Regions from separate parts of the Pseudodonghicola sp. genome, predicted to be linked through region 3. Evidence: riboswitches for the same ligand, from Rfam matches in the RefSeq annotation. Region 3 holds a riboswitch; each other region holds the start of a gene.
The links. A riboswitch is a leader RNA that binds a small molecule or an ion and turns the genes downstream of it on or off. The one in region 3 is predicted to bind cobalamin.
Positions count from the first base shown of each region.

Region 1: it holds a riboswitch for cobalamin, as region 3 does, so the genes downstream of both, ACN0V4_RS12830 (DUF1636 family protein) here and ACN0V4_RS18630 (TonB-dependent receptor plug domain-containing protein) in region 3, are expected to answer to the same signal.
Region 2: it holds a riboswitch for cobalamin, as region 3 does, so the genes downstream of both, nrdH (glutaredoxin-like protein NrdH) here and ACN0V4_RS18630 (TonB-dependent receptor plug domain-containing protein) in region 3, are expected to answer to the same signal.
Region 4: it holds a riboswitch for cobalamin, as region 3 does, so the genes downstream of both, ACN0V4_RS12920 (ABC transporter substrate-binding protein) here and ACN0V4_RS18630 (TonB-dependent receptor plug domain-containing protein) in region 3, are expected to answer to the same signal.

Region 1 is NZ_JBLWVT010000006.1:142,784-150,010, reverse strand. It holds gene cobN (cobaltochelatase subunit CobN) at 1-2,049, opposite strand, end outside; gene cobW (cobalamin biosynthesis protein CobW) at 2,211-3,245, opposite strand; gene ACN0V4_RS12830 (DUF1636 family protein) at 3,252-3,614, opposite strand; cobalamin riboswitch at 3,710-3,944, opposite strand; gene ACN0V4_RS12825 (PqiC family protein) at 4,102-4,662, opposite strand; gene ACN0V4_RS12820 (intermembrane transport protein PqiB) at 4,666-6,843, opposite strand; gene ACN0V4_RS12815 (paraquat-inducible protein A) at 6,845-7,227, opposite strand, start outside.
Region 2 is NZ_JBLWVT010000003.1:324,012-331,238, reverse strand. It holds gene ACN0V4_RS07355 (DUF1992 domain-containing protein) at 1-80, shown strand, start outside; gene ACN0V4_RS07350 (DUF6525 family protein) at 86-373, opposite strand; gene ACN0V4_RS07345 (DUF1826 domain-containing protein) at 370-981, opposite strand; gene ACN0V4_RS07340 (GTP-binding protein) at 981-2,204, opposite strand; gene ACN0V4_RS07335 (hypothetical protein) at 2,333-2,551, opposite strand; gene rnk (nucleoside diphosphate kinase regulator) at 2,548-3,003, opposite strand; gene ACN0V4_RS07325 (hypothetical protein) at 3,636-4,172, shown strand; cobalamin riboswitch at 4,273-4,464, shown strand; gene nrdH (glutaredoxin-like protein NrdH) at 4,585-4,806, shown strand; gene nrdI (class Ib ribonucleoside-diphosphate reductase assembly flavoprotein NrdI) at 4,815-5,231, shown strand; gene nrdE (class 1b ribonucleoside-diphosphate reductase subunit alpha) at 5,228-7,227, shown strand, end outside.
Region 3 is NZ_JBLWVT010000010.1:104,945-112,171, reverse strand. It holds gene ACN0V4_RS18635 (ABC transporter substrate-binding protein) at 1-593, opposite strand, end outside; gene ACN0V4_RS18630 (TonB-dependent receptor plug domain-containing protein) at 568-2,409, opposite strand; cobalamin riboswitch at 2,550-2,765, opposite strand; gene ACN0V4_RS18625 (DUF2312 domain-containing protein) at 2,903-3,172, shown strand; gene ACN0V4_RS18620 (LysR family transcriptional regulator) at 3,245-4,153, opposite strand; gene modC (molybdenum ABC transporter ATP-binding protein) at 5,047-6,135, opposite strand; gene modB (molybdate ABC transporter permease subunit) at 6,132-6,830, opposite strand; gene modA (molybdate ABC transporter substrate-binding protein) at 6,834-7,227, opposite strand, start outside.
Region 4 is NZ_JBLWVT010000006.1:161,216-168,442, forward strand. It holds gene cobF (precorrin-6A synthase (deacetylating)) at 1-133, shown strand, start outside; gene ACN0V4_RS12905 (pseudoazurin) at 159-581, opposite strand; gene ACN0V4_RS12910 (ABC transporter ATP-binding protein) at 578-1,354, opposite strand; gene ACN0V4_RS12915 (FecCD family ABC transporter permease) at 1,351-2,349, opposite strand; gene ACN0V4_RS12920 (ABC transporter substrate-binding protein) at 2,400-3,413, opposite strand; cobalamin riboswitch at 3,584-3,780, opposite strand; gene ACN0V4_RS12925 (YbaK/EbsC family protein) at 3,969-4,436, opposite strand; gene ACN0V4_RS12930 (pyridoxal phosphate-dependent aminotransferase) at 4,552-5,667, opposite strand; gene ACN0V4_RS12935 (GntR family transcriptional regulator) at 5,802-6,482, shown strand; gene ACN0V4_RS12940 (gamma-glutamyltransferase family protein) at 6,613-7,227, opposite strand, start outside.

The DNA.
Region 1 (7,227 bases), on a different contig from region 3:
GGCGCGTTCCTCGGCGCCGCACTCACCGGTGCCGAAGACGTGCAGCCCCTCGCCGAACTGGCTTTCCTTGATGTCGCAGACGAAGCGGTCGATGCGGGTGATCGCCTCGGCGGCTGAGGTGTCGGGGCCAAGCCCCAGATCGTCCTCCACCCCGGTGCCCCGCGCCTCTGCCCGGATGTCGACGATCAGCCGGTCGCGGCGGCCCGGGTCCAGCCCGTCGGCGGTGGAATATTCGTCGAGCAGATGCTCCAGCCGCCCCAACCCCTCGGGCAATTGGGTCTGCGCCAGGGGCGGCGGCAGATGGCCGAGGGTGACGGCGCCGATCCGGCGCTTGGCCTGCGCCGCCTCACCGGGGTCGTTGACGATGAAAGGGTAGATCACCGGCAGATCGCCGATCAACGCCTCGGGCCAGCAGGTGGGCGAGAGGGCGACGGATTTGCCCGGCAACCACTCCAGCGTGCCATGGGCACCGATATGGATCAGCGCGTCGGTCTGCGCCCTGAGCCAGAGGTAGAAGGCGACATAGCCGTGAGACGGGGTGCGCGACAGATCGTGATAATCATCGGCGCGGGCCTGAACCGCGCCCCGCTCTGGTTGCAGCGCGATCAGGGCATTCCCGGCGCGGATCGCGGCGAAATGGAAGGCGCCGTCACGCAGGCCCGGGTCCTCCTCCGCCGCGCCCCAGGCGGCGGTCAGATCGTCCTGCAGCGGCTGCGGCAGGGTGGTGAGCGCCTTGCGGTAGGCGTCAAGCGGCCAGCTCAGCCTCTCGGTCATCAGGCTTGGCCCGAGGTTCGGCAGGGGGGCGGTGTCGTGGCCAGCCTCCCGCAGTCCCGAGAGGATCGCGTTGCACGAGGCCAGTGCATCCAGCCCCACCGCATGGGCCAGTTGATGCGCCTTGCCCGGATAGGTGGAGAGGATCACGGCCAGCCGCTTGACGGCGGGCCGCAGCGTCGCCAGCCGGTGCCAGCCCGCCACGCGATCGGCTACGGCGGCGATGCGGTCGGGATCGGGCCGGTGGGTCAGCCGGGCGAATTGCAGATCGGGATCGCGGGCGCCGGCGGATTTGAAGCTGATCACCCCGGCGAAGAGCCGCCCGTCGATCTCGGGCAGCACCACATGCATCGCCAGATCGGCGGGGGAAAGGCCGCGGTCGGCCTCGGCCCATTGGCGGCGCTCGGCGGTCGAGAGCGCGACCTGAAACACCGGGCAGGCGCCGGCGTCGAGTGGTGAGGGCGTGCCGTCGCCGCCCTTGGCGGAAAAGGCGGTGGCGTTGACGAGGACGGTGGGTTTGAGGCGGGTGATCTCGGACCGCAGCCAGGTGGCGGCGCCGGGCTCCTTCAGGCTGGGGGCGAAGGCGCCGATGGCGGTGAACCCGCGCGCCTCAAGCGCCGCGATCAGCGCGTCGATCGGATCGGTATCGGCGGAAGTGAGATAGGATCGGTAGAAGGTGACGAGCACGAGGGGCCGTTCATCCGGCTCAGGCGCGGCAACCACGCCCAAGCCGGGGCGATAGAAGCCAGCCTCGGGCACCACCTTGGCGCCGGCGACGGGGCCGGCGTAGAGACCCGCAGAGAGGGCAAGCTGCGCCAATGCCGCCTGGGCCGCCACCGCGCCACCGGCGTCGCAGAGCGTCTGCAAGCGGCGCAAGGTGCTGGTGGGCAGGGTGGAGAGCGCGTCAAGCCGCGGGTCGGGCCGGCCGTCGGCGGCAAGGATCGCCAGCGCGATGCCCTGGCGGCGGGCGATATCCTGCAGCACCGCCAGCCCATAGGACCAATAGCTTTCGCCGCCGATCAGCCGCACCAGCACGCCCTTGGCACCGCGCAGCGTCTGGTCGGCATAGGTATCGACCGAGAGCGGATGGCGCAGCGCCGCCAGATTGGCAAGGCGCAGCGAGGGCAGACCGCCCGCCGCGCGTTTCCAGCCCGCCGCGAAAGCGCCGAGATCGCTGTCGGAAAACGACAGCACCACCAGATCGGCCGGGTTCTGGCCCAGATCCCGGGGGGTGTCGGTTTCCTCCAACCCGTGACTTTCGCGGAAGACGACGTGCATCAGTGGGCTCCGCGTGCAGTCATGCATAGACCACCGGATCGCTTGCGATCCGGATCGCGCCCGACCCCGCCCCCTAGGGCGGGCACGATTACGCCCCCCCTCGGTGTCGGGCGCGATCCTGCGGTGTTCGGTTGAAATAGTTGGTGCTTGATCATCCTGTCTCAGATCCCCAGCACCGCGCGGATCGCCGGTTCGTCGATGTCATGGTGTTCCGCGATCACCACCAGATGCGACCGGCGCGGCGCGTCGCCCCAGGGACGGTCGTATTGGGTGCGCAGACGTTCCCCCACCGCCTGGACCAGTAGCCGCATCGGCTTGCCCTCCACGGCGACATGGCCCTTGACCCGCAGCACATGCTGGTCGCGGGCCAGCCTGAGGATCGCCGCCTCCAGCGCCGCGACATCGGCGATCTCGCCCAGATCGACGACGATACTGTCGAAATCGTCATGTTCGTGATCGTCGGCGCCGTCGTGATGCGAGGGGCGGGCGTCGAGGTCATCCTCGGCCGCTGCCCCGAGGCCGAGGATGACGCGCGGGTCGATCACCCCTTCGGTCATCGGCAGCACCGGCAGCTTGCGGGGCGCCTCGGCCTCGATCACCGCGCGGGCGGCGGCAAGCCCGGCCTCTCCCGCCAGATCGGCCTTGGAGAGGAGCACGATATCGGCGCAGGCGATCTGATCCTCGAAGACCTCGGACAGCGGCGTTTCGTGGTCCAGACTGTCATCGGCGGCGCGCTGCGCCTCGACCGCCGCCAGATCGGGGGCGAAACGGCCGGCGGCGACGGCTTCGGCATCGGCGAGCGCGATCACCCCGTCGACGGTGATGCGCGAGCGGATCGCCGGCCAGTCGAAGGCCTTCAGCAGCGGTTTCGGCAGGGCGAGGCCGGAGGTTTCGATCAGGATGTGATCGGGTTTTTGCGGCAGCGCCATCAACGCTTCGATCGTCGGGATGAAATCGTCGGCGACGGTGCAGCAGATGCAGCCATTGGCAAGCTCGACGATATTCTCGGCCGGGCAATTCTCATCGGCGCAGGATTGCAGGATATCGCCATCGACGCCGGCGGTGCCGAATTCGTTGACCAGCACGGCCAGGCGCTTGCCCTGCGGGTTGGCCATCAGGTGACGGATCAACGTGGTTTTTCCGGCGCCGAGAAAACCGGTGATGACGGTGACGGGGGTTTTGGTCAGATCGGACATGCGCGGTTACTCCTGCGGCGGTAGGCGGGCGATGGATTGTTTGCGAAAGATCACCGGACGGTCGCGCCAGGGCACGATGCCATCCGCAGTCGCGGCATAGGCGGCGATGCCGTCGAGGAGCTCGGGCAGATGGAGGTCGGGATCGAGATCGCCATAGATATAGGTCCAGCGATCGGACCCGCCGCTCAGCGCCAGGGCGCAGCCGCGCGAACAGGCCGAGAGGCATTCGACCGGGCGCAGCGTCACGCCGTCGGGAAGCTCTGCCGCTGCAAGTGCGGTGAGCATCCGGGTGCCCGGGCGCGGAGCTTCTGCCTCGGCGGGCTGGCCGCGGCGGCAGGTGGTGCAGACTGTGATCGTGACCCCGGCCATGATCCCCTCCTGTCAGGGGGCGAGGAGGGGGAGAGGCCAGCACGGGTATCCGCCAATGGGACAGCCCAAAGCCGGTCGCGAAACACCCCGTTCGCCCGTTGCATACATGCGCTGGCAGGTCTCCCGGCTTGCGGATGTCGGAGCGCGGCGCAGGGCGCTGCATCTCCGGCGGTCTGCCCACCTTCCCAGCCAGTTGGCCAGTGGTCGGGCGACCTCTCCGGTCACGGTCGCGGGGGCGGCTGCGCTTCGGCCCTGACCCTTGCGGGCGGCGGGCGTATCGCATTCCCTCTTGGCCTGTCATCGACAGGAACCAGCAGGCGCCAAGTGATGCCAAGGGCAGGGGATTGTCAAGCGACGCAGGCAGAGGCGGTGCATCGCCTTCTGTGGTCGTGACGGAGGCGAGGCCCGAAGCCGTCGCCATAGTGGATGGACCGGCGCGGCATCGCCCCGGTCGGTGATCAGCCTTGCGGTCTGACGGTCATGGCGCTCAGCGGCGCAGGCTTTCGGCGATCTGCCGCCCGAGCAGGTCGATGGCGGTGCCGGTCGCTTTGGCGATCTCTGCCGGCGCGTCCGAACTCAGCGGCACGGCGATCGCAAAGGGGACGATGCGTTCGCGGACGATCCTGTCATAGGAGGAGATCGCGAATTGCCCGGTCAGATGCAATTGCCCATCGAGCCGCGCGGCGAGTTCCGAGACCCGCACACCGATCTGCGCCTGCGCCGCGGTGGATAGCGGCCAGGGTTCTGCCGCGACCTCGGCGTTGCTGGTCGTGGCGATGTAATCGGCGAGTTGCTGGGTGATCGCCCGATTGGGCGTATCGGCCCAGAGCGCGCTTTTCACCGGTTTCAACGCGCCGCTCGCCTCTTCCCGCAGCATCTGGTCATTCGAGGCATAGGCCGGCAGCGAGACCTGCCGGATCTCGACCGAGGCGACCCGCAGCGCCAGCCGCGGGGCGGGAGCTTCGGCCGCCGCCGGGATCAGGTAACGCGGCGCGGTATCGCCACAGGCGGCCAGGGCAAGCAGGAGCAGGGGGGCAAGGCGTGTCATGGGTCACCGTCCGAACAGAAGGGAATTGGGGGACCGCTCGATCGAGCGGGCCAGGTTGGTCAGGGCCTGCGCCGTCGTCCGCAGTTCGCGCAGCGCGTCGAGGGTTTCGCGGCTGAAGCGCGAGTTCTGGCCGTAGCCGGCCAGCACGTCTTGCGCCTGGCTTACCAGTTGGTCGATCCGCTGGGCGAGGTCGGGCAGGTCGGCGACCGCCTGCTGCACCGCGGCGGTGGCGTCGCGGGCAGAGGAGAGCGTGGCATTGACGTTCTCGACCGCGCCGCCGGCGCGCAGCTCGGCCAGCGCCGCCTGGGCCTGGTCCAGCGCGGCCGACAGGCTGGCGGGCAGGGCGCGGGTGCTGTCCTGGTCGATCAGCGCCCGGGTGCTGTCGAGGAAGGCGGTGGCGGCGGTCACGAAAGTCTCGACATCAAGCGAATTGGCCTTGGTGGTCAGCTGGTTGAGCCCGTCGACCAGCTGAGGCACCCCGGCGATCTTCTGATCGAAGTAATTGGCGACATCGGTCACCGTGGTGGCGGCCTCGGCGGCGGAATCCAGCGCGGTGACCAGCTTGCCCACGGCCTCCGCGGTGCGCAGGTTTTCGGCGACGCCGCGCAGTTCTTCGACGGTGCTGCGCAACTCGCCGGGCAGCGCCTGGGCGTCCGCGCTGCCCACCAGGCCGCGGGCATCGTCCATCAGCTTGACAAAGGCATCCGGGGCGGCGCGCAGCTTTTCGTCGCCGGCAAGGCTTTCGATCGAGGAGAGCGTCGCGATGGCCTGCTGCATCAGCTCTTCGATCGGCAGCGAGTCGACCCGGTTCATCACCCCCTGGACCGTGGCCCCCGCATCCGGAATGTCGGCGGGAACCGAGGGGATTCGCGGCGGCGCCGAGGTCGAGGTATCGAGATGCGCCGGCGCCGCGTCGGGCAGTTCCACCAGCTCGACCGAGAGCGAGCGTGAGAAGATGCTTTTCGACATCAGCCGCGCGCGCAGCCCGTTGTCGACCTCGTCGGCGAAGAAGGCCATGATATCGGCTTCCGAGGTATTGGGATCGAGACCGAGCCGGCCCGGGTCGATGGAGAGCGTGGCGCGCAGGATCACGTCCCTTTCGCCGTTGCGCTCTTCGACGAAGGCCCCGAGGGCCGAGACCTTGCCGATCACCAGCCCCTTGTAGATGACCTCGGAATCGACCCCGAGCCCGGCGACCGATTGGTCGAATTCTACGGTCAGCTCCACCGGGTTCTCCAGCGGCTTGCTGAAGGCGGAGGAGCGCGCGGCGTCCTCGCTGGCATAGAGATCGAACACATGGCCGGCCTCGATCGGCTGGCCGCCCGAATAGACGGTGTCGAAGGTCAGCCCACCGCGCAGGATCCCCGCCACCGAGCCGACCGAGAGGTTGATCCCCCCGGGCCCGAAGTTGACCGAAAAGCCCGAAGTCAGCCAGAACCGCGTGGCCGAGGTCAGCAATTTGTCATGCGGGGCGGCGATGAAGGCATTCACCTCGACGCCATTGCCGGTCTCGAGAAGCCGGGGCGCCTCGATATTGCCGACCTCGATGCCGCGGAAATAGATCGGTGCGCCAGCGGTCAACTGGCCGGCATCCCGTGCGCTCAACGTCACCCTGGTGCCCTTCATGCCGGGCTGAATCAATGGCGGCTGCTCCAACCCCATGAAGATGGGGTCGCTTCCGTCAGCGACCGGTTCAAAGGCGGCCTGGATATAGACACCGGAGAGCACGGTCGAGAGGCCGGAAATGCCGCTGGTCGAGACCTCGGGGCGGACCACCCAGAATTGGGCGTTATGGGGCAGCTTGGCCGCCACCGCCCGGTCGATCCGGGCATTGACGATGACCGAGGTCAGATCATCCGAGAAGGTGACCTTCTCGACCACGCCGATATTGACGTCGCGATAGCGGATCTGGGTGTCGTTGGCGGTGACGCCGGCGGCGTTCTCGAACCAGATTTCGATCAGCGTGCCGCGTTCCGCCCAGCTTTGCCAGGCGATGAACAGGGTCACGGCGAGCGCGGCCAGCGGCACCAGCCAGACGAGCGAGAGATTACGCCAGAACGATGGTTTCGGCCCTTCGATGAGGGGGGCAGAGGGCGTGGGGGCCGAGGTTTCGGGCGTCGGCTCGGTCATCTTGCGGCTCTCCATCGTGGGGCGGTCGGCATGCTGTGTCCATCCTGCCATGTCATTCGGTATCATCCCAGATCAAGCGGGGATCAAAGCTCAATGCCGACAGCATGGTGAAGGCGACAGAAAGCGCGAAACTGGCGGCGGCGATCCCCGGGCGGATTGTCGCAGCGAAGTCGAGTTGCACGAGGGACGACAGGATCGCCACCACGAAAACGTCGATCATCGACCAGCGGCCAATGAATTCGACCACCTCGTAAAGCAGGTGCCGTCGGTGCGCCGGCAGGCGCACATGGCGCGATACGCTGAGCGCCAGATAGGAAATGGCGATGAATTTCGACACCGGGATGATGATCGAGGCGGTGAAGACGATCAGCGCGATCCCCGCATCGCCATGGTGCATCAGTTCGATCACCCCGCCGAAAATGGTATTGTCATACT
Region 2 (7,227 bases), on a different contig from region 3:
AGGAGATGCGCAAGTTCGCCGAGCTGACGCAGGCCCTGGCCATTCAGGAAGAGGCGCGGCGCAAGTATTACGGCGGCTAGGCCGCTCAGGCCTGCGGATGCGCCGTGCCCCAGATGCGCGCGGTGTCGCGGCGGAGTTGACGGGCCTCGGTGGCGCTCAGCCGGGCGCGGGCGACGTCGGGATCGCCCCCCGCCCGGGCCAGCGCCGCCCGCCAGGCCCTGAGTGCCGAGCGCGGCGACCAGGGCAGGGCGGCCGAGGCGAGCCATTGGCGCAACTCTGCCGGCAGCCGGTCATAGGCGGTCATTGGATCGCCCGCTTGGCGGCGGCGTTTCAGGCAGCTTTGCGCATTGGGGGTCGGGGTTGCACGGGTCATCCCTCTGTCTCCGCCACATCGAGCACCAGCAGAAGCCGGGTCTCGCCGCTGCCCTCGATCGGGGGAGAGCGGTGCACCAGCCCGGTGGGGCTGGCCCCGGGCCAGAGCCGGCCGCGGAACAGGCCGACCCAGCCGGCAGCCATCTGGTGCACCTCTGTCGGCTGGCCGTCGGCCCCCGCGACGCCGTATTCCGTGCCCCGCCCGCGATAGGTGCAGAGCATCCGCGCCGGTACGTAATCGACGTGGAACCGGCTGCAGGCGTTGCCCCGCACCACGTCCAGCCGCAGATGCAGCCGGCCTTGGCGCATCAGCCCGGCAAAGCGCCGGGCCTGATCGGTGACATCGACGCGAAGACGATCCCGCCCGGTGCCGGCCGTCATTCCGGCCCGGGCGCAGGCGCGATCGACCGCTGCCGCGACCTCCTCCACCGCCAGATCCTGGCGCAGCGCCGGCAACCGCTCGGGCGGCAGGCGCTCCAGCCAGGCAGAGAGCAGTGGGTCGGGTCGACGCTGCCAGATCGCGGCGGCGCAACCGGGATTGCGCAGCTCTCCGAGGATCTCGGGCGCGGCGCCCTCGGCGATGGCCGTTGCCGGCTTCGCCGTCAGCATCAGGCCGCCTGCGGCGCCCGGCGCCAGGCGGGGAAGGGATCGGGCAGGGCGCGCCAGGCCTCGGGCGTGAACCGCTCGCCCGGCACCAGCGCCGCATCGAGCGCGGCGGTGATTGCCGCCCGGTCCATGCCGGAGCCGATGAACACCAGTTCCTGCCGGCGATCGCCGAAGGGGTCCTGCCAATGGCGATCCAGATAGGCGCGGGCCTGCGCATGGGTCGGGCGACGCTCCTCCGGCACGGTGGCCCACCACATCCCCATCGGGCGCACCGAACTCAGCGCCCCGGCGAGCGAGAATTCGGCCAGCCAATCGGGTCGGGTGGCGATCCAGAAATGCCCCTTGGCGCGGATCACGCCGGGCAGGTCGCCGTTCAGCACATCGTGGATCTTCTGCGGATCGAACGGCCGGCGGGCGCGATAGACGAAAGAGGAGACCCCATATTCCTCGGTCTCGGGAATGTGGTCGGTGAAGCCGTAAAGTTCTTTCGCCCAAAGCGGATGGTCGTGGGCGGTCTCGAAATCGAACAGACCGGTGTCGAAGATGTCGGTGGGCTCCACCTTGCCGAAATCGGTTTCGATCATCGCGGCATCGGGGTTCAGCGCGGTGACGATCTTGCGCGCGGCCTCGAGTCGTTCAGGGCCTGCGGCCGAGACCTTGTTCAGCACCACGATATCCGAGAATTCGATCTGATCGACCAGCAGATCGACCAGCGTGCGTTCATCTTCCTCGCCAAGGGATTCGCCGCGGTCGCGGATGAAATCGTGGCTGGCGTAATCCTTCAGCAGGTTCACCGTATCCACCACCGTCACCATGGTGTCGAGCCGGGCGACATCCGACAGGCTATGCCCGTGTTCATCGCGGAACTCGAAGGTGGCGGCGACCGGCAGCGGTTCGGCGATGCCGGTGGATTCGATCAGCAGATAGTCGAAGCGTTTCTCTTCGGCGAGGCGGCGCACTTCGGTCAGCAGGTCGTCGCGCAGGGTGCAGCAGATGCAGCCGTTGGTCATCTCGACCAGCTTTTCCTCGGCATGGTTCAGGTCGGCGCCGCCCTCGCGGATCAGATCGGCGTCGATATTCACCTCGGACATATCGTTGACGATGACGGCGACTCGGCGGCCCTGGCGGTTGTTCAGCACATCGTTCAGCAGCGTGGTCTTGCCGGCGCCGAGGAAGCCGGACAACACGGTGACCGGCAGGCGAGGATCGGAGGCGGGGGCGGGCATGGGGCTCTCCATTTGAAATGTTATAACGTAACGATTATCCGAGGGGAGGATCACAATCAAGCCCCGGGTGGATCTCCGCTGGCGGTGGCGGTTTGGCGGCCGCCACCGGGGGGATGGTATCGCCGGGCTCAGCCCGGGACGGTGATCGCCTGACCGCAGGCCGGGCAGTTGCGCACCGCGGCCAGCGGCAGCGGCGCTCCGCAACCGTGGCAGGGGCGCAGCCGGCGGCCGGCGGGACGCAGGGCGCTGCGGCAGGCCGGACAGCGGAACCCGGCCGCCCGCGGCACCGGCGTGTGGCAGGTCGGACAGCGCGAGCGGGGCGCGGTGGCCGGCACGGTGCCGCTCACGGTTCGGTCGCCGGATCGGCGTCGAACACCTCCAGCACCTCGAGCTGGCGCTTCTCGCCGGTGCGGGTGGTCCATTTCGCGCGTGCCCCCACCGGCATGCCAAGCAGCGCCACCCCGATCGGGGTCATCACCGAGACGCGCCCGAGCGAGATGTCGGCCTGTTCGGGCAGGACAAGCGTGACGGTCTTTTCGCTGTCGTCCAGGCTGTCGCGATAGCGCAGCGGGCGGCCCAGCCCGATCACGTCGGCGGGCAGCCGCTCGGGCGTTACGATGCGGGCGCGGCTGAGGCTGGACAGTAGCAGATCGGCCAGCGCCGGGTTGCGCCGGGCAAAGCCGGTCGTCAGCGCCTCGAGCGTTTCGAGCTGGTCCTCGGCGATGACCAGTCGCGCGGGGCGGACGGCCGGTGGCGTCGTGGTGGCGTGTTTCAGGGGCTCCGGGGTGAAAACCGGCATGATGGTTTCCTTTCGATGGAAGAGGAAGATGAAGGAGATGTCGGCACGGTGGGGCCGCGCCGGGCAGGCGGCTGGCCGGGCCAGCCGAAGCGTCAGGGTGAGCGGATCATGGGCGGACTCAGGCCGCTGCAGGTCTAATGCGAGGTCGCATGAACAGGGAGGTGTCGAACCTCAGGGGGGAGTTGCCCCTGCGGTGTGACGACCCGCTTTGATGCCGGACCAGACGAAGGAAGAGGGCCCCGAACGGAGGGAATAGCGCGTGCGCTCAGACCGCCCGGGGAAGCCTGCGGTTCAGGAGCGAACCGGAAAACAGGATGAACCTGCCCTTATGCGGGTGTCTCGACATGGCCTGGAAGCTAGGAACGCTGATCACGAAAGTCAATCTGGGGCGGCGCACAGGAATTTTGGTGGCCCCAAAGACACGGTATCATGCCATTGGCGTCATCGGATTGACGCCATTTTAAGGAAGGGCCTATTCAGGACTGCATGAATACTTCTTAAGTATCTTTGAGATAGGGTTTCGATATGCCGCCGGCACCGAGACAGGGGCGCATCATGGCGCCGGTCTCCTTCGGCGCGCAAAGATATAGTTAGAGTCAGGATTTCAACGCCAGAAGGCATTGTGGGGTCTCATGAAGGATATGTTCGAGCATCGGGGGCCGATCGGCCCTGAGGATTTGAGTGTCGAGGTCATGGGGCGGCTGCACGGGGCGGCGCAGCGGGCTTGGCTATCGCCGCAGGATATCGAGATGATGCAGCGTGAGCTGCAACACTGTCAGGCGCAGCCAAGCGGGGTTGTCGCGCTGATCGGTGAGCTGTTGCGACAAAAGCTCGCCTATGCCCGCCGGCTGGGGCCAGAGACGCTGACGGATCGGATCGCCACCGGCGGGGTCGTGCTTGGCTATCGGCTGGGCGGCGATCAGCCCCCTATCCTGGCCCGGTTGAGTTACCGCGTGCGCCTGCGGGAGGAGCCCGGGGTGGTGCCGCTGCGGTCGCTTCTGGGGGCGACGCTGATCGGCATGCACCTGGGGGAAACGGCGCCTCTGCTGCTGTCAGACGGCAGCCTGACCGAGGTGACGTTGACCGACCTGCGCGCCGCGCCGCGGGGGCAGGTCGCGGTCCGCTTGCCGGTTGCGGTGCCGGGGCAGGGTGGTATTCTGCCGGCCTGAGTGTCGGTGCCGCTCAGGGATGAGGCTTACCTTCGCCTACCGGCTCTAGTGGGTACCTCTCTTGCGCAAACAAGATATTGACAGCCTCTGCCAATACGCGTCTATATGATGTTGTCTTGGTGCCCGCGATTCAAAGCGGGTGAAGAGGGAAGCCGGCGCAAATCCGGCACTGCCCCCGCAACTGTGAATGGTGAGGTTTGGTCGCATATCCACTGGCGTCTTGCGCGCTGGGAAGGAGGGCCGGACGTATAAGCCATGAGTCAGGAGACCTGCCAGGACGAGACGAGACCAAGCCGGGCGGTGGGTCCGGGACGTGTTATGGGATGTCCTTCGGGGGCATCCCTTGGCGTCTCTTCCCCTGCTGGCCGGCGCTGAACGACCGGAACCAAAGGATCGGCAAGGGGACACTGCCATGACCATCACCGTCTATTCCAAACCCGCCTGTGTGCAATGCACCGCCACCACCCGGGCGCTGGCCGCCAAGGGGATCGAATTCGATCTGGTCGATCTGACCGAGGACGCCGAGGCAATGGCCCGGGTGACCGAGCTGGGCTATCGCCAGGCGCCGGTGGTGATGGCGGGTGACGACCATTGGGCCGGCTTCCGCCCCGACAAGATCGCCGCTCTGGCCTGAGCCGGCCGATGGGGGGCCTGGTCTATTACTCCTCACGATCGGGGAACACGCGGCGCTTCGTCGACCGGCTGGGTCTGACGGCGACGCGGATCCCGATCGAGACCGAGGCGCCGATGCCCGCCCCCCGTTCCCCCTTCGTGCTGATCACGCCCACCTATGCCGATGGCCAAGGGCGGGGCGCGGTCCATAAACAGGTGATCCGGTTCCTGAATGATCCGGACACCCGCCGCCACCTGCGTGGTGTCATCGCCTCGGGCAATCGCAATTTCGGAACACTCTTCGCCTCCGCCGGCGATGTGGTGGCGCGGAAATGTGGTGTGCCGGTGCTTTATCGTTTCGAACTCGCGGGGACAGACACGGATGTCGCCCGCGTCATTGAGGGATTGGACAGGTTTTGGAAAACGCAGTGCTTGACCGCGATGTGAGCGACGCCGCCCCCGCCAAGGCGGTCCCGGCCGAATGGCAGGGTCTGGATTACCACGCGCTGAACGCGATGCTGAACCTCTATGACGATCAGGGGAACATCCGCTTCGATGCCGATCGCATGGCGGCGCGGCAGTATTTCCTGCAGCATGTGAACCAGAATACCGTCTTCTTCCATTCGCTGGAAGAGAAGCTGCGCTATCTGGTCGAGGAGGGCTATTACGAGGCCCATGTGCTGGAGCAATACTCGACCGAGTTCCGCCGCCAGATCTGGGATGCGGTCTATGCCGCCAAGTTCCGCTTTCCGACCTTCCTGGGCGCCTTCAAATATTACACCAGCTATACGCTGAAGACCTTCGACGGCAAACGATACCTCGAACGGTTCGAGGATCGGGTCGTCATGGTCGCCCTGACGCTTGCTCAAGGGGATGAGGCGCAGGCCATGTCCCTGATGCAGGAAATCATCGCCGGCCGCTTCCAACCCGCCACGCCGACCTTCCTGAATGCCGGCAAGGCGCAGCGGGGCGAGCTGATTTCCTGCTTCCTGCTGCGGCTGGAAGACAACATGGAAAGCATCGGTCGCGGCATCAACTCGGCGCTGCAACTGTCGAAACGCGGCGGTGGGGTGGCGCTGCTGCTGACCAACATCCGCGAATATGGCGCGCCGATCAAAGGCATCGAAAACCAATCCTCCGGTGTCATCCCGGTGATGAAGCTGCTTGAGGATTCCTTCAGCTATGCCAATCAGCTCGGTGCCCGTCAGGGGGCGGGGGCGGTCTATCTGAACGCCCACCATCCGGATATCCTGCGCTTCCTCGATACCAAACGCGAGAACGCGGATGAGAAGATCCGCATCAAGACGCTGAGCCTTGGTGTGGTGGTGCCCGACATCACCTTCGAACTGGCGAAGAAGAACGAGGACATGTACCTCTTTTCGCCGCACGACGTGGAAAAGGTCTATGGTCGCGCCTTCTCGGAAATCTCGGTGACCGAGAAGTATCACGAGATGGTCGACAACCCGCGCATCCGCAAGAAGAAGATCAACGCGCGCGCCTTCTTCCAGACCATCGCCGAGATCCAGTTCGAAAGCGGCTATCCCTATATCATGTTCGAGGACACGGTGAACCGCGCCAATCCGGTCGCCGGTCGCATCAACATGTCGAACCTCTGTTCCGAGATCCTGCAGGTCAACGAGGCCTCGGAGTTCAACGAGGATCTGAGCTACAAGCACCTCGGCACCGATATCTCCTGCAACCTCGGCTCGCTCAATATCGCCAAGGCGATGGATGGCGGCGATCTGGGCGCGACGGTCGAGGCCGCGATCCGGGCGCTGAACGCGGTCTCCGAGATGTCGGCGATCGACGCGGTGCCCTCGATCCGGCGCGGCAATGACGAAAGCCATGCCATCGGCCTGGGCCAGATGAACCTGCACGGCTTCCTGGCGCGCGAGCGGGTCCACTACGGCAGTGCCGAGGGCGTCGATTTCACCAATATCTACTTCTGCACCGTGCTCTATCACTGCCTGCGCGCCTCGAACGCGCTGGCGCGCGAGCGCGGGCGCAGCTTTGCCGGGTTCGAACGCTCGACCTATGCCGATGGCTCCTTCTTCGACAAATACGTTGACCGCGACTGGCTGCCCGAGACCGAGACGGTCAAGGCGCTGTTCGAGAAATTCGACGTGCATGTGCCTAGCCGCGAGGATTGGGCGGCGCTGCGCGACGCGGTGATCGCGGACGGGCTTTACAATCGCAACCTGCAGGCGGTGCCGCCGACCGGCTCGATCAGCTATATCAACAACTCGACCTCCTCGATCCACCCGATCACCTCCAAGATCGAGATCCGCAAGGAAGGCAAGATCGGCCGCGTCTATTACCCGGCGGCCTATATGACCAACGACAATCTCGAGTACTACAAGGACGCCTATGAGATTGGCGCCGAGAAGATCATCGACACCTATGCGGCGGCGACCCAGCATGTCGATCAGGGGCTGTCGCTGAC
Region 3 (7,227 bases):
TCAAAGCCGCCGGCGCGCAGGATGTCGCCGGCGAGCGTCTGGTCGCCGACGGTATAGCTGTTGACGTAATAGAGCGCCGCGCGCGGTCGGTGGTCGGGTGCGGTGCTGAGCGCCGCCAGATCGGTTTCGAAACGCGCGATCATGTCGGCCGCCTTGTCTTCCTGTCCCAGTGCCTTGCCCATCTGTTCCAACCGTTTCGGCACATCGGCGAGCGAGCGCGCAGGCGCGAAAAGCTCGACCCGGATGCCGAGTTTTTCCAGCATGGAGACCGTTGCCGGAGAGGTAAAGGTGCCGCCCAGCACCAGATCGGGTCTCAGCAGATAGGCTTCCTCCGCCCCCGATCCGTTGGTGGGATAGGCCTTTGCAGCCTCGGCCATCGAAGAACTGGAGGGATCATGCGCCAGTCTGGAGACCGAGACCAGCTGCCCCGGGTCGGCCAGCATCAGCGCAAGCTGGTCGGTGCACAGGTTGATCGACACCACCCGGGCGGGGCGGGGATCGGCCCCGGCGGGGGCCGACAGGGCCGCCGCGCCGGTCAGCACCAGCGCGGCAAGCCAAGGTTTCAGATCAGAAGGACGCACGCAGCCCCACATAGACCGCCTGGCCTTGGGTGTTGAAGCCGGCCGCGGTCTGATACTCCTCATCGAACAGGTTCTCGACCCGCAGATAGGCCTCGGCCTGATCGGTGATCGCATAGGCCACGCCCAGGTTGACCACGGTGTAATCGCCCATCACCACGCCATATTCGGCGGGACGGTCGGCGACATAGCGCACATTCACCTGGCCGGACCAGCCGCCGCTCAGATCGGCGGTGAGGCCGACATTGACGTCGTTGCGCGGCACCCGCAGCAGCCGGGCGCCGGCGGCGTCCTCGGCATCGGTATAGGTATAGTTGGCATAGAGGCCGAGTTGGTCGTTGATCGCCCATTGCCCCGACAGCTCGATCCCCTGCGAGGTCGAGGTGCCCGGGATCGTCTGATACTGGCCGCCGATCCAGTTCCCCGCCGCATCATAGAGCGAGCGGAAGTCGATCAGATTGTCGATCTCGGTATAGAAGGCGGTCGCCTTGACCAGACGGCCGGCGCCGAAATCATGCTCGATGCCCAGTTCGTAACTGGTGCTTTCCTCGGGCTTCAGCGCCGGGTTGCCATAGAGCGTGTTGTTCAGCTCGTAGAGCGAGGGGGCGCGGAAGCCGGTGGCGGCGGTGGCGCGCAGGGTGGTGGCGCCGGTCAGCCGATAGGCTGCCGCCAGCCGTCCGGTGACATGATCGCCAAAGTCGGAGTGGTGATCGTAGCGGAGCGAGGCCGACAGATCGAGCGCGCTGGTCGCGGCATATTGCGCCTCGCCGAACAGGCCGGTGGTGCGGGTCTTGCCGGTGTCCGAACCGGAATCATAGCTCTGCTCCTCCCAATCGGTGCCGAAGGTCAGCCCCAGCATGTCCGACACCGAATAGCTGCCGGTGTAATCGAGACGCTTGCGCTTGCCGAGGAAGGGGGTGTCGAGCCCGTTCGAACTGCTGAGCCGGTCGTTTCGATAGTAGCTGGCCGAGAATTCGTGCTGCCAGGCGCCGAGGTCGAGCTGACCATAGGCGCGGGCGGCACGGGTTCGGGTGGTGGTGTATTCGTTATAGGGCGGGGTGCCGTCGCTGCCGTATTCGTCGAAATGGCCGCGGGCCTCGAGCGAATAGGCGGTCAGCCCCAGTTTCAGCGCCTCGGAGGCCATCACGTCGGCCGAGAAGGTGAGCTGGGTGCCCTGATAGCCGTCGGGCTCGGTGCCGCCGGCGCTGGACGAAAACCCGTCGGTGATGATCCGGTCGATGCCGATCGCCATGCCGCCACGGGTGCCGCTGTAACCATAGGTGGCCGAGCCGCGCCAGGTGTCGTTGCTGCCGCCCTCGACGCTCATGGTCGTCTTCTGGCCGGGCTCCTCGGGACGGGCGAGGGTGGTGATGCTGACAACGCCCGCCACCGCGCGCGAGCCGTAGAGCGCCGAGCTGGAGCCCTTGAGGATCTCGATCCGCTCGATGTTGTCGGTGGTCATGTCGCCCCAGTTATACTGGATCTGGGTCGAAGACGGATCCGTCACGTCGATGCCGTTGATCAGCACCTTGACGTAGCTGCCCCCAAGCCCGCGGATGCGCAGGGTGCTCGAGGACCCAAGCCCGCCGTTGCTGCTCAGGGTGATGCCGGGTTCGCGGGCGAGGTATTCGGCGATCGTGGTCTCGCCGGCGTTCTTCAGGTCTTCCTGGGTGATCACCTCGACGGTGGCGCCGGTGCGGTTCAACGGCGTCGCCGCGCCGGACTTGTTCGCCGTGACGGTGATCTCGTCCAGTTCAAAGGCCTCCTGCGCCAGCGCGGGCGATGCGGCGCAAACCGCAAGGGTGGATATGGTGGTAAGGAATGTCTTCATCTGTTCTGGTCCTCTGCGGGCCTTTCGTCCTGTCATTGACTGTTTGGAAAGGCACGGTCTGGCCGCGCTCCTCCGCAAACGGTGAGTCTGAGCATCACCCCTACGGTTCGAACGCCGCCCATTTGACGCGCCCCGCGCCAAATGAAGGTGATTGCCTTGGCAGGTCTCCTGACTTGCGGGTCAACGCGTGGACCGGACCTTCCCGAACCCGTTCGGGTTCAGTGGTATTTGCCGGCCCCGCTCTCCGCTTACAGTTGCGGGGGCAGTCACGGATTTGCCCCTGTCACGGGGGCGCACCGCAGTTCCCTTTTCACGGCGTCCCTGAAGGGCGCCGAACCAAAGCGATTTTCGGCATACGAGGTCGCGACTTTTCGCGCAAGGGCGATCGGGGCCGGTTTTGCGGCGCTGTGACATTCAATCCCGCCTTGCGGGCCCGGGGCGGGGCGGCTATCCCGGCAGGTGATCCCAAACAGACGATCGAGCGGAGCTTTCCATGGATCCTATTGACGACAGCACGGCCGAAGCCAACTACCGCGTCACCGCTGGCGAGTTGCGCCAGTTCATCGAGCGGTTCGAGCGCCTCGAGATGGAAAAGAAGGACATTGCCGACCAGCAGAAAGAGGTGATGGCCGAGGCCAAGGCGCGCGGTTACGACACCAAGGTGATGCGCAAGGTGATCTCGCTGCGCAAGCGCGACAAGGACGATATCGCCGAGGAAGAGGCGATTTTGGAAATGTACAAAGAAGCGCTCGGCATGAACTGAGCCGCAGGGCCGGGGCGGGACGCGACAGGCCGCGGCGCCCGCCCGGACCGGTTTCAGGCCCCGGGACCGGTTTCAGGCATCGGGTGCTGCGCCGGTGCTGGCGAGGATCTCCTCGATCACCCGTGGTGCGCCCGGGTGCGGCGCGCGCCCCATGAGCGTTGCGATCGCCCAGTCGGTCGATCCCTCAAGATCCGGGCCGACCCGTTGCAGCAGGCCCCGCCGCACCGCCGGTTCGACGCTGGAATGGGTGGTGATCAGCACCAGATCGCTTTGCTGCGCCAGATCACACAGCAGCATGACGTTGTCGCATGCCAGTTGCAGAAACGGCCGCTTGTCGCCGGCGGGCACGAATTGTTTCGCCAGCTCCTGCAGCAGCAGTTTCGGCATGTGGATCGAGCCGAGCCCATAGTCGAAGATCGCATGCAGCGACGGTGTGGGACCCGACAGCAGCGGATGACCTGGACGGCAATAGCAGGCGCCGCCATGGCGCATCAGCGGCGTGATCTGCAGGCCTGAGGGATCGGCGATCTCGCGCAGGTCGCAGACCATCAGCTCCAGCTCTTCCGCCTCAAGCAGTCGCAGCAGCCCGCTGGTCTGCAAAATCTCGACATCAAAGCTCAACCCCGGGGCCTGCCGATGGCAGGCGGCCAGAATCCGGCCGCCCAGACTGGCCGCGAAGGTGGGCACCAGGCCGATCCGGACATGGCCGGTATCGCCCGCCTTCAGGGCCAGGATCTGCCGATCCAGGTTGCCGGCCTCGAACAGGATGTTCTTGGCGCGGGGGTAGAGCTCGCGCCCTTCGGCGGTCAGCTTCACTGGGCGTTCGTCGCGCTGGAACAGCTTGAAGCCCAGCTGCGCCTCAAGGGTCTTGATCGAATTCGACAGCGCCGGCTGCGACAGGTTTGCGCGTGCGGCCGCGACACTGAAGTTGCGCGTTTCCGCCAGCAGGACGAAGTGATGCAAGGGTTTGAGATTAAACATGCCGGTATGTCCCACGAGAGGGGCATACTATTCAAGATATCTATCATTTTTATCCAATACTTTAATTTGACTGAATGAAGCACTTCAGCTTTGGTATGTGCTGCTGTGGCGGGACACCGGTAGGCCGAGAGGGGATGACGCCCCGCGTGCTTGGTCCCGCGCGACTGATCCGGGCGCACGTGCGCCAGGGGGCCAGGCTTACGCTTGCGCCCATATGTGTTGCGCTGTTTGGGGGAGCAGCCAGGGTTTGTTCGGTTTCCGAGTGCGGGCGGTATGGCTCATGACGGATCTTCCGTTGCTGGGGCCTGTGCTATGCGCAGGAACCCCGGCAGCGGAAGATTGCGTGACATCTGTGGGGGCAGATGGAAAGGCCGACAGCTTTGCGAGCCCCCTCAATGTCGGCAGGAGAGCGCATCCGCAGCCTGCCGGACATGCGCCCCCGGCCTGATTGCGGGGAGAATGACGAAACACGCCCCAATGCGATCGCCCCTCGTGCCTGTCTGGCATCGGTCTTCCCCAAGGCGACTGGCGGGAAACCCCGCGCGAGGTGCAGCCGCCGCAGATGCGCTTGTCGCCCTACGGCAGTGGGCGGAGGCCCGAGGTTGTCACCAGCACGCGGCGCGACATGGCGCAATTCCGAATGCTCCATACCCCGTCCCGGGCGTCCGGAAGTGTCCAGCGGCTTCGTCGATACCACCTTCCTCGGCGTCTCGCGGCACCGGGATTGCATCTGGGTCGATTGTGACATGTGCAAGGGCGGCATGATGGGGCCGCCGCCCTGTGTCTCGCCCGCCCGGGATCCGGTCCTCTTGTCGACGCGGGCCCACATGTCGTCGGTGCGCTGTCTGCGCCCGATCGCGGCCTCGGGTCTTTTCACGGGCCGTGGTTGTGCCTCAGCCGGCGCCGATATCGCTGCGGGCGATGGCGACGGATTTGATCACCGCATAGACCCTTTGCCCGGGGCTGAGGTGCAGCGCCTCGGCCGAGCGGCGGGTGATGCGGGACAGGAGCCGATCCTCACCCGACTGGATCTGAACGATCACCCCGGGGCCGTTGCCCTCGCGCAGGGTGACGATTTCGCCGCGCAGGATGTTCAACGCGGAAATGCCGTTGGGGGGCTCCAGCGCCAGCATCACATCCTGCGCCAGGATGCGCACCCGCGTCTGGCTGCCTGGCGCCACGTCAAGATGCGGCAGGAACAGCCGGCCGCCGGAGACAGATAGTTCGGTCAGCCCGTCGTCGTGATGATGCGCCACGGTCGCGGACAGCAGCGCGCCGGCCTCGCGCAGGCCGATCTGATGCACCAGCGCCGGATCGGACAGCACTTGTTCGGCCGGCCCGGCCCGCACCACTTGCCCGGCTTCGAGCAGCACGACCGAGGTTGCCAGCCGGGCGACCTCGGCCACCGAATGGCTGACATAGAGGATCGGCAGGCCGGCGCGGTCGCGCAGCCGTTCGAGATAGGGCAGGATCTCTTCCTTCCGCGCGGCGTCGAGCGCGGCGAGGGGTTCGTCCATCAACAGCATGCGCGGCCAGGACAGCAGCGCCCGGCCGATGGCGACGCGCTGCTTTTCCCCGCCCGAAAGCGCGCCGGGGCGGCGGTCGAGCATCTCGGCGAGGCCGAGAAGATCGGCGACCTCTTCCAGCCCGGGGCCGCTGCTGCCCCGGGGGGCAAATCGGCGGCCGTACATCAGGTTCTGCCGCACCGACATATGTGGGAACAGCCGCCCGTCCTGAAACACATAGCCCAGCCGCCGGCGGTGGACCGGCAGGTTCACCCGGGCCTTGGCATCGAACAGGGTCTCGCCCCCCAGCAGGATGCGCCCCTGCTGCGGTTTCAGCAGGCCGGAGACCGCGTTGATCACCGTGGTCTTGCCGGCGCCGGACCGACCGAAGAGCGCGGTCACCCCTTCGGGCGCCTCGAAGGCGACCCTCAGGTCGAAACCGGCGAGCGGATGGGTGATATCGACGCTCAGGCTCATGCGCCCGAGACCCGCTTGGCGGCGCGGCGCGCCAGCACTTCGGAAATCGCCAGCGCCCCCATGGCGACGATGACCGAGACGAGGACCAGCCGCATCGCCTGGACCTCGCCGCCCGGCACCTGCAGGAAGGTATAGATCGCCGAAGGCAGCGTCTGGGTCTGGCCGGGGATGTTGGAGACAAAGGTGATGGTGGCGCCGAATTCGCCCATCGCCTTGGCAAAGCCGAGGATGGCGCCGGCGATCACCCCGGGCAGGATCAGCGGCAGGGTGACGGTGAAGAACACCCAGAGCTTCGGCGCCCCGAGTGTCGCGGCGGCCTGTTCCAGCTTCGGATCGACCGCTTCCACCGCCAGCCGGATCGAGCGCACCATCAGCGGGAAGGCCATGATCGAGGCCGCCAGCGCGGCGCCGGTCCAGCGAAAGGCGAAGATCAACCCGAACCAGTCATAGAGAAGGCCGCCGACCGGCCCGCGCCGTCCGAAGCTGAGCAGCAGCAGATAGCCGGTGACGACGGGCGGCAGGATCAAGGGCAGGTGGATGACGCCGTTCAGCAGCTGCTTGCCCGGAAACTCCCAGCGCGCCAGCGCATAGGCGGCGAGGATACCGATCGGAAGGCTCAGCCCGATGGCCCAGAGCGAGACTTTCAGCGAAAGTGCGACCGCCTGCCATTCCGCCGGACCGAGCCAATCCGTCATCCGTTATTCGCCCGCGATGCCGAAGCCGTGGCGCTTGAAGATCTCGCGCGCGGTATCACCGGTCAGAAAGGCGAAGACGGCGCGGGTTTCGTCGCTGTCGCCCTCCTTCAGGATCGCGGCCGGATAGACGATCGCCGGGTGGCTGTCGGCGGGGAAGGTGTCGAGCACGCGAACCTCGGTATCGGCAGCGGCGTCGGTGGCATAGACGATGCCCATGGGCGCCTCGCCCGAGCCGACCAGCCGCAGCGCGGCGCGCACGTTGTCAGCCTGGGCGACCTTCGGTTCGACTGTGTCCCAAAGCCCGAGCGAGGTCAGCGCCGCCTTGCCGTAGATGCCGGCGGGCACCGCGTCGACCAGGGCCATCGCCAGCCGGCCGTCACCCAGCAGGGCGGCGAGA
Region 4 (7,227 bases), on a different contig from region 3:
GGCCGAGGAACTCCGCCTCTCCGGCCCATTGGCCGAGATCGGCCAACAGATCGCCCGGACCCGGGCCGAGGCCCGCGCCCGGCATGGCTGGATCATGGATATCTACCTGATGCGGCGGGGCACCTCGGCCTGAGGCCGCGGCCCCGCGCGCTTGTCGGTCAGCCCTCTTGATGCGCCGCCAGGATCTCTTCGAACCGCGCCCGGGCACGGTTCGGCAGCTCGGCGGGCAGGTCGCGCGGCGCCCCCTCGCCCACCTCGATCCACATCACCATGCCCATGGCGAAATGCGGTGAGCATTTGATGCCATAGCGCCCCGGCACCGTCAGGGTGACGATGAAATCCTGATTGATCTTGCTTTTGAACGGCGTGGCCCCTTCGGGGATCATGCCGTCGATGGTGGCGGCGTTGTGGCTGGGCTGTTCGGGGATGAACCGCACGCTGTCGCCGGGCGCGATCCGCAGGAAGTCGGGCTGGTAGATCATCGACCCGTGGTCGTTGCGATTGAACATCCGCACCTCATGGGTTTCGGCCAGTGCCGGGGCGGCGGTCAACAGGGCGAGGGCAAGAGCGAAAGGTTTCATCGGGGTTCCTCCTCGAGACAATGATAACGAAGGACGGTGGCGCCATCGGCGGGATCGCGCAGCGCGGTGGCCCGGACCCGGAAGATCGCGGTCAGCCGCTCCGGCGTCAGCACCTCGGACGGTGGGCCGCAGGCGACCATGCGGCCGCCCTCCATCACCCCAAGCCGGTCGCAGCCCATCGCCTGATTGAGATCGTGCAGCGCCAGCACCACGGTGACCGGCAGCCGGCCGACCAGCCGCAACAGCGCAAGCTGGTGGTGGATGTCGAGATGGTTGGTGGGCTCGTCCAGGATCAGCAGACGCGGCCGCTGCGCCAGCGCCCGGGCGATCTGCACCCGCTGACGCTCTCCGCCCGACAGCGTGGCCCAGGCCTGCGCCGCCATGCGGCCCATGCCCACCGCCTGCAGCGCCTCGTCGACGATCGCGGCATCACCGGGCGAAAACGGCGCCAGCGCCGACAGCCAGGGGGTGCGCCCCAGTTCGACCACATCGCGCACGCTCAGCGCCTCGGGTGTATCGGCGATCTGCTCGACGAAGGCGATCCGCTGCGCCACCTCGCGCCGCGACAGGGCGGTGAGCGGTCGGTCGTCGAGCTGCACCCGCCCACGCGGACGTGGGGCGAGCCCGGCCAGGAGCCGCAGCAGGGTGGATTTGCCCGAACCGTTCGGCCCGACCAGACCGAAGGTTTCTCCCGGCTCGATGGTGAGCGAGACATCTTCGACGATGGACCGCGCCCCCGCGCTCCAGCCGAGCGCCCGTGCCGCAAGTCTCATATCCGTCTCCTGTTGCGCAGAAGGATCAGGGCGAAGCCCGGCGCGCCGACCAGCGCGGTGACCACGCCGATGGGCACCACCTGCCCCGGGATCAGCAGACGCGAGGTGATATCGGCCGCGATCAGGAAGACCGCGCCGGCCATCGCCGCCGCCGGCACCAGCCGCGCGTGACGCGGCCCCACCACGAAGCGCATCGCGTGCGGGATCACCAGCCCGACGAAGCCGATCGAACCAACCAGGCTGACCATCGTCGCGGTCATCAGCGTGGTGGCCCCGATCAGCACCACCTGCACCCGTCGCACCGGCACGCCAAGCGCGGCGGCAGAGCTGGTGCCGAAGGAAAAGGCATCCATCGCCCGGGCGAACCAGAGGCAGGTCAGCAAGCCCAGACCCGCCGCCGGCGCGGCCAGCGATACATCCGGCCAGCGCACGCCGGAGAGGTTGCCGAGCAGCCAGAACATGATGCCGCGCGCCTGTTCGGCATTGGCGGATTTGGCGATGAAGAAAGAGGTCAGCGCATTGAACAATTGCGACCCCGCGATCCCGGCCAGCACCAGCTGCGCCGATCCGCCGCCCGCCGCCCGGGCCAGCAGCGCCACCAGAACGAAGGCCAGCGTGGCACCGGAAAAGGCGCCCGCCGACAGCCCCAGCGCGCCACCGCCCAAGCCCAGGATGGTCACCGCCACGGCCCCCGCCCCGGCCCCGGCCGAGACCCCCAGCAGATAGGGATCGGCCAGCGCATTGCGCACCAGCGCCTGCAGCACCACCCCCGACAGGGCCAGCCCGGCGCCACAGCCCGCCGCCACCAGGGTACGCGGCAGCCGATAGCTCCAGACGATGCCGGCGTCGATCGGATCGACGACATGACCGGCATCCCAGAGATTGTTGGCAAATACCGCCGCCACCGTCGACAGCGGCAACGGCGTCTCGCCGATCACGACGCCGGCGAAGATCGCCAGCGTCAGCCCCGCGACCCCCGGCAGCCCCCAGAGCATCAGGGAGCGCACCAAGGGGCGCGACAGTGCGCCAGAGGTCGCGACCAGGCTCACTGACCGCTCAGCCCCGGCAGCGCCTCGGCCAGCGTCTCGAGCGCCGAGATATTGCGGATCGACGGATCCATCGCATGGGCGTCGAGGATCACGATCCGGTCGTGCTTGACCGCCTCCATCTGGCTGGTGACCGGATCGCTGCGCAGAAAGGCCAGTTTCTTTTCGACATCGTCGGCCTCGAACCGGCGGCGGTCCATCCGCGCCACCACGATGACCGAAGGATTGGCCCGCGCGATGGTCTCCCAGCTGACCGTCGGCCATTCCTCGTCGCTCTCGACCACGTTGCGCAGGCCCAGCGCCGTCATCATATAGGCGGGCGCGCCGCCCTGGCCGGCGACATAGGGGTCGATATCCATCTCGGCCGAAGAGAACCAGAATACCGCCGAGCTGTCCTTGAGCCCGAGCCCCCGCGCCTTGGCGACCGCCGCCGCCTCACGCGCGCGCAGATCGGCGACGATCGCTTCGCCCCGATCGGTCACATCGAAGATCCGCGCCAGTTCCGTGACCCCCTGATAGAGGCTCTCCATCGAATAGAGCTGGGTCCGGGTGCCGTCGGAGCCTGAGGTATTGTCCTTGCCGATGCAATCGGCGGGCAGGATATAGGTGGGAATGCCCAGATCGGCGAATTGGTCGCGGGTGGCAACGATGCCCTGCGGGCCGACGTGCCATTCGTATTGCACCGCCACCAGACCGGGCCGCTTGGCCACGACGCTTTCAAAGCTCGGGTCATTGTCGGCCAGACGCTCCACCCCGGCATTCACCGCCGCGAACTCGGGCAGCACCTTGGTGAACCAGACAGAGGTGCCCTTGACCCGGCCGCCCAGGTCCAGCGCATAGAGGATCTCGGTCGCCGCCTGACCGACGGTGACGGCGCTGTCGGGCGCGTGATCAAAGGTCAGATCGACGCCGCAATTCTCAAGCGCGAGTGGAAAGCGTGTCGGCTCGGCAACGGCGGGCAGCGCGAGGCAGGCCACCGCGACGGCGGCAGCGATCAGGGGTCTGGGATACATGGTAGGTCTCCGGAAAAGAGGGCGACCGGAGACAGGAGGGGAAGGCCGATCCAGAGGCTGAACCATGCCCCGACCGCGACAGCGGGCGTGCAGGGTCTGGCTATGGCCGATGCCAGGGGGCACCGCAGGACAAAGTTCATTCGACACCTCCCCGGACACCCCGCCCGGGCCGCGTTACAGACAGTGTCGGCAGGTCTCCTGACTGGCGGGTCACAACAGGCGGCGGCCTTCCCATGGCACGGGGCCACAGTGGCGTTGTCGCAGCCTGCTCACCGCCTACAGTTGCGGGGGCAGTTCCGGTTCACCGAAGCGTCGGTGACGGATTCCCTTTTGATTCCATTCGGAAACCGACCCGGACCTTCTAGGAAACCGGATCGGTGCTGGCAATGGGGTCCTCTCCCCCCGATGACGAAGCCCCCCGCCGCGTGGATCGACCGGCCAGCCGCGCCTGAGGATCACTGCCGCCTGGCAGGCCCGGGTCAAGGCTTTCGCCGGCCAGGCGACCTGAACGACCTGCCTTGCCCGGAGTTGCGGTCATCGGAGGCCGCGCGCCCCTCAGCCGGCAAGCAGCGCAGCGCCCACCGCCTGGCGCAGCCGCGCGGGATCGACGGCGAAGACGGCGTTCGGAGCGCCGGCGGCGGCCCAGACCTGCGGGTGTCGCAACAGCTCCTCGTGCATGAAGACGGGCAGCGGGCGCTTGTGACCAAGCGGCGCGACGCCGCCGATGGCAAAGCCGGTCTCGTCGCGCACCCGTTTCGCATCCGCCCGCGCCGGCGTGCCGCCAATGGCCTCGGCGACGGCCGCCAGATCCGCCTGCCGGTCTCCGGGGATCAACAGCAGCACCAGCGCCCCATCCCCACTGCGTTCGAAAATCAGCGACTTGACGATCTGCGCGGTCGCGCAACCACAGGCCTGCGCCGCCTCCTCGGCGGTTCTAGTGCTGGCGGGCATGGTCAGGATCTCGATCTCGAGACCCGCCTGCCGGGCGGCCTCAGCCACCCGCCTGGTGCTCTTGCCGCTCATGCCGCAGCTCCCGCCGGCATCGCCGACCTTGGATCCTTGCCCGCCGGGCTTGCCTTGATCTTCCCCGCCCTATCCATCCGTCTCTTCCTCACTCCGCTTTGAAAACAAGGGACACTCAGACCAGCCAGGCCTTGCGAATGCGGTCGCGCAACCCCAGCAGTCGCGACACCGGTTCGTTGGCATAGACAAAGCGCAGATAGCGTCCGGCGCGATCCTCCTGCCCCCAACCGGTCATCGCCGTCGCCGCGATGGCACCGTCACGGAACAGCTTTTGCGACGCCTCCCCCGGCGACATTCCCAGCGCGATGGTGTCGATCAGCAGCGACCAGCCGCCATCGGGGGCGATCACCGGCAGGCCCATCATCTCGGTCAGGATGTGATCGCGGCGCGCCTTCCATTCGGCCGTCGCCGCCGCCACACCGTCATCGGTGGCGGTCAGGGCCGCCTCGGCGCCCGGCATTGTGATCCCCACCTGGCAGACCACGTTGCTGAGGCTGACCAGCCGGATATCATCCATGATCTGCCTGGGGCCGACGATCCAGCCGACCCGCCAGCCGATCATCCGGTATTCCTTGGAGACCGAGCCCACGGTGATCACCCGATCCGCCATGCCGCCAAGAGAGGCCGGGTGCAGCACCGGCGCCTCGGTGAAGAGGATCCGCTCCATCGCCGCGTCGTGCAGGATCCAGGCGTCCGCCCGCTCCGCCGCCTCGGCGATGGCCTGCCATTCCTCGCCGGTGTGGACGATGCCGCTGGGCATCGAGGGGCTCATGGTCAGGATCATCCGGACCTTCGACGACACCGCATCCCGCAGCGCATCGAGATCGAGCCGCCAGCGCCCGTCGGTCACCACCAGCGGCACCAGCTTCGACACCCCGCCAGACAGCCGGATGCGGTTCAGCAGCCCGGCATAGGCGGGGTCCGTGATGATCACCTCGTCGCCCGGTTCGATCAGCGCCAGCAGGCAGTTCAGCACCCCCGACAATCCGCCGGCCGAGATGATGCATTGCGCCTCGGGGTCATAGTCGACCCCGGTGGTGGCAGAGACCCGCGCGGCGGCGGCCCGGCGCAGGCTGTGGATGCCGAGAAACGGCAGATAGCTGTTGGCGTCGTCGCGTGTCACCGCCTGCATCGTCGCCTCGATCGCCGCCTGGGGCGGTGCGATATCAGTGTCGAGATTTTCCAGCCGCAGCATCTCGGAACTCGCCAGGGCATCGGCGGCGTTGCCCATCGTGTCCACGCCAATCCCCGGTATGTGCGCAACCCTCGATACTCGCATACCATCCTCCATATTGGATCCAATTTTGAATATTGCTATTCATCTCAAGGATTGTTTGTCAATACGGCTGTCGCTAAGGATGGGACATGACCCAGGCCCCCATGAAGCGCGGCGACCGCGCGCAACAGATCGAAACCCAGCTCCGCGACGCGATCATCACCGGTGCGCTCGCGCCCGGCAGCGCGCTGCGCCAGGAAGAGCTGGCCAAGACCTATTCATCGAGCCGAATGCCGATTCGAGAGGCCCTGCGCACGCTGAGCGCCGAGGGGCTGGTTCAGCTCGTCCCCAACAAGGGCGCCATCGTCGCCCCGATCGACGCCGACGAGCTGCGCGAGAATTTCGAGATGCGTGAGGCGGCCGAGACCCTGGCGATCCGCCTGGCGGTGCCGCATCTGTCGAACGCCCATATCGATCAGGCTGCGCGCATCCAGAGGGAGATCGAATCCTCCGCCGACGTCGCGGAGTTCGGGCCGCTGAACAAGGCGTTCCACACCGCGCTCTACATGCCCGCGAATCGGCCAAGGCTGGTCGCCCATATCGCCGGGCTGCACGACATCGCCGACCGCTACCTGCGCTTCACCCTAATGCATCTCGACTATGTCGGCCGCTCCTCGGGTGAACATGACGCCATCCTCGAGGCTTGCTATCGCCGCGACCTGGACGAGGCGGTGCGGTTGACCTCGGCCCATATCATTGAGGCCGGCAAGACATTGGAGCGTTTCCTGAGGGATCAACCAATGCAAGGCGGGAAGCGCCCCCGGGGCTAAGCTCGCCTGCTTCGATCACCGCAGGCGAGGCAAACGTCGCCCCGCGCGGGGCGCGGCTGTCAGCGACAGCAACGCCAAAGCCCCCCGGCGGATGCAACCTGCCGGGGGGTCGTTTTTTTCGCCTTCGGCCTCAGAAGCCGAGCGCCATGCCATCCTTGCGGCTGTCGCTGCCGCCGGTCAGCAGGCCTGCCCCGATGCGGATCGCCTGGCTGCCACCGAGCGGGCTGCCCACCACCTTGAGCTTGTGTCCCCGCGCGGTCAGCTCGGCCCGCGCCTCCTCGCTGACGCCCGGTTCGATCTGCAGCTCACCGCCGAAGGCAAAGCTGCGCGGCGCATCCATCGCCGCCTGCAGATCCATGCCGCGATCCAGCACGTTCGACAGGAAGGCAGCATGGCCGGCGGCCTGGTAATGCCCGCCCATCACGCCGAAGGGCATCACCGCCGCGCCATCCTTGCAGAGCATGCCGGGGATGATCGTGTGCATCGGCCGCTTCTTCGGCCCGATCGCGTTCGGGTGCCCCTCGATCAGCCGGAACGAGCTGCCGCGCGAATGGAACAGTACCCCGGTCGCCGGGTCGAGCCGGGTCGAGCCGAAACCGTGGAAGATCGAGTTGATGAAGGAGATCGCGTTACCCTCGGCATCGACCACGCTGAGATAGATGGTGTCCTTGTGCTCGGGCTCGTCCCACAGCGCCGGCGGCAGCGCCTTGTCCATCCGGATCCGCGCGGCGAGCGTGTCGATCAC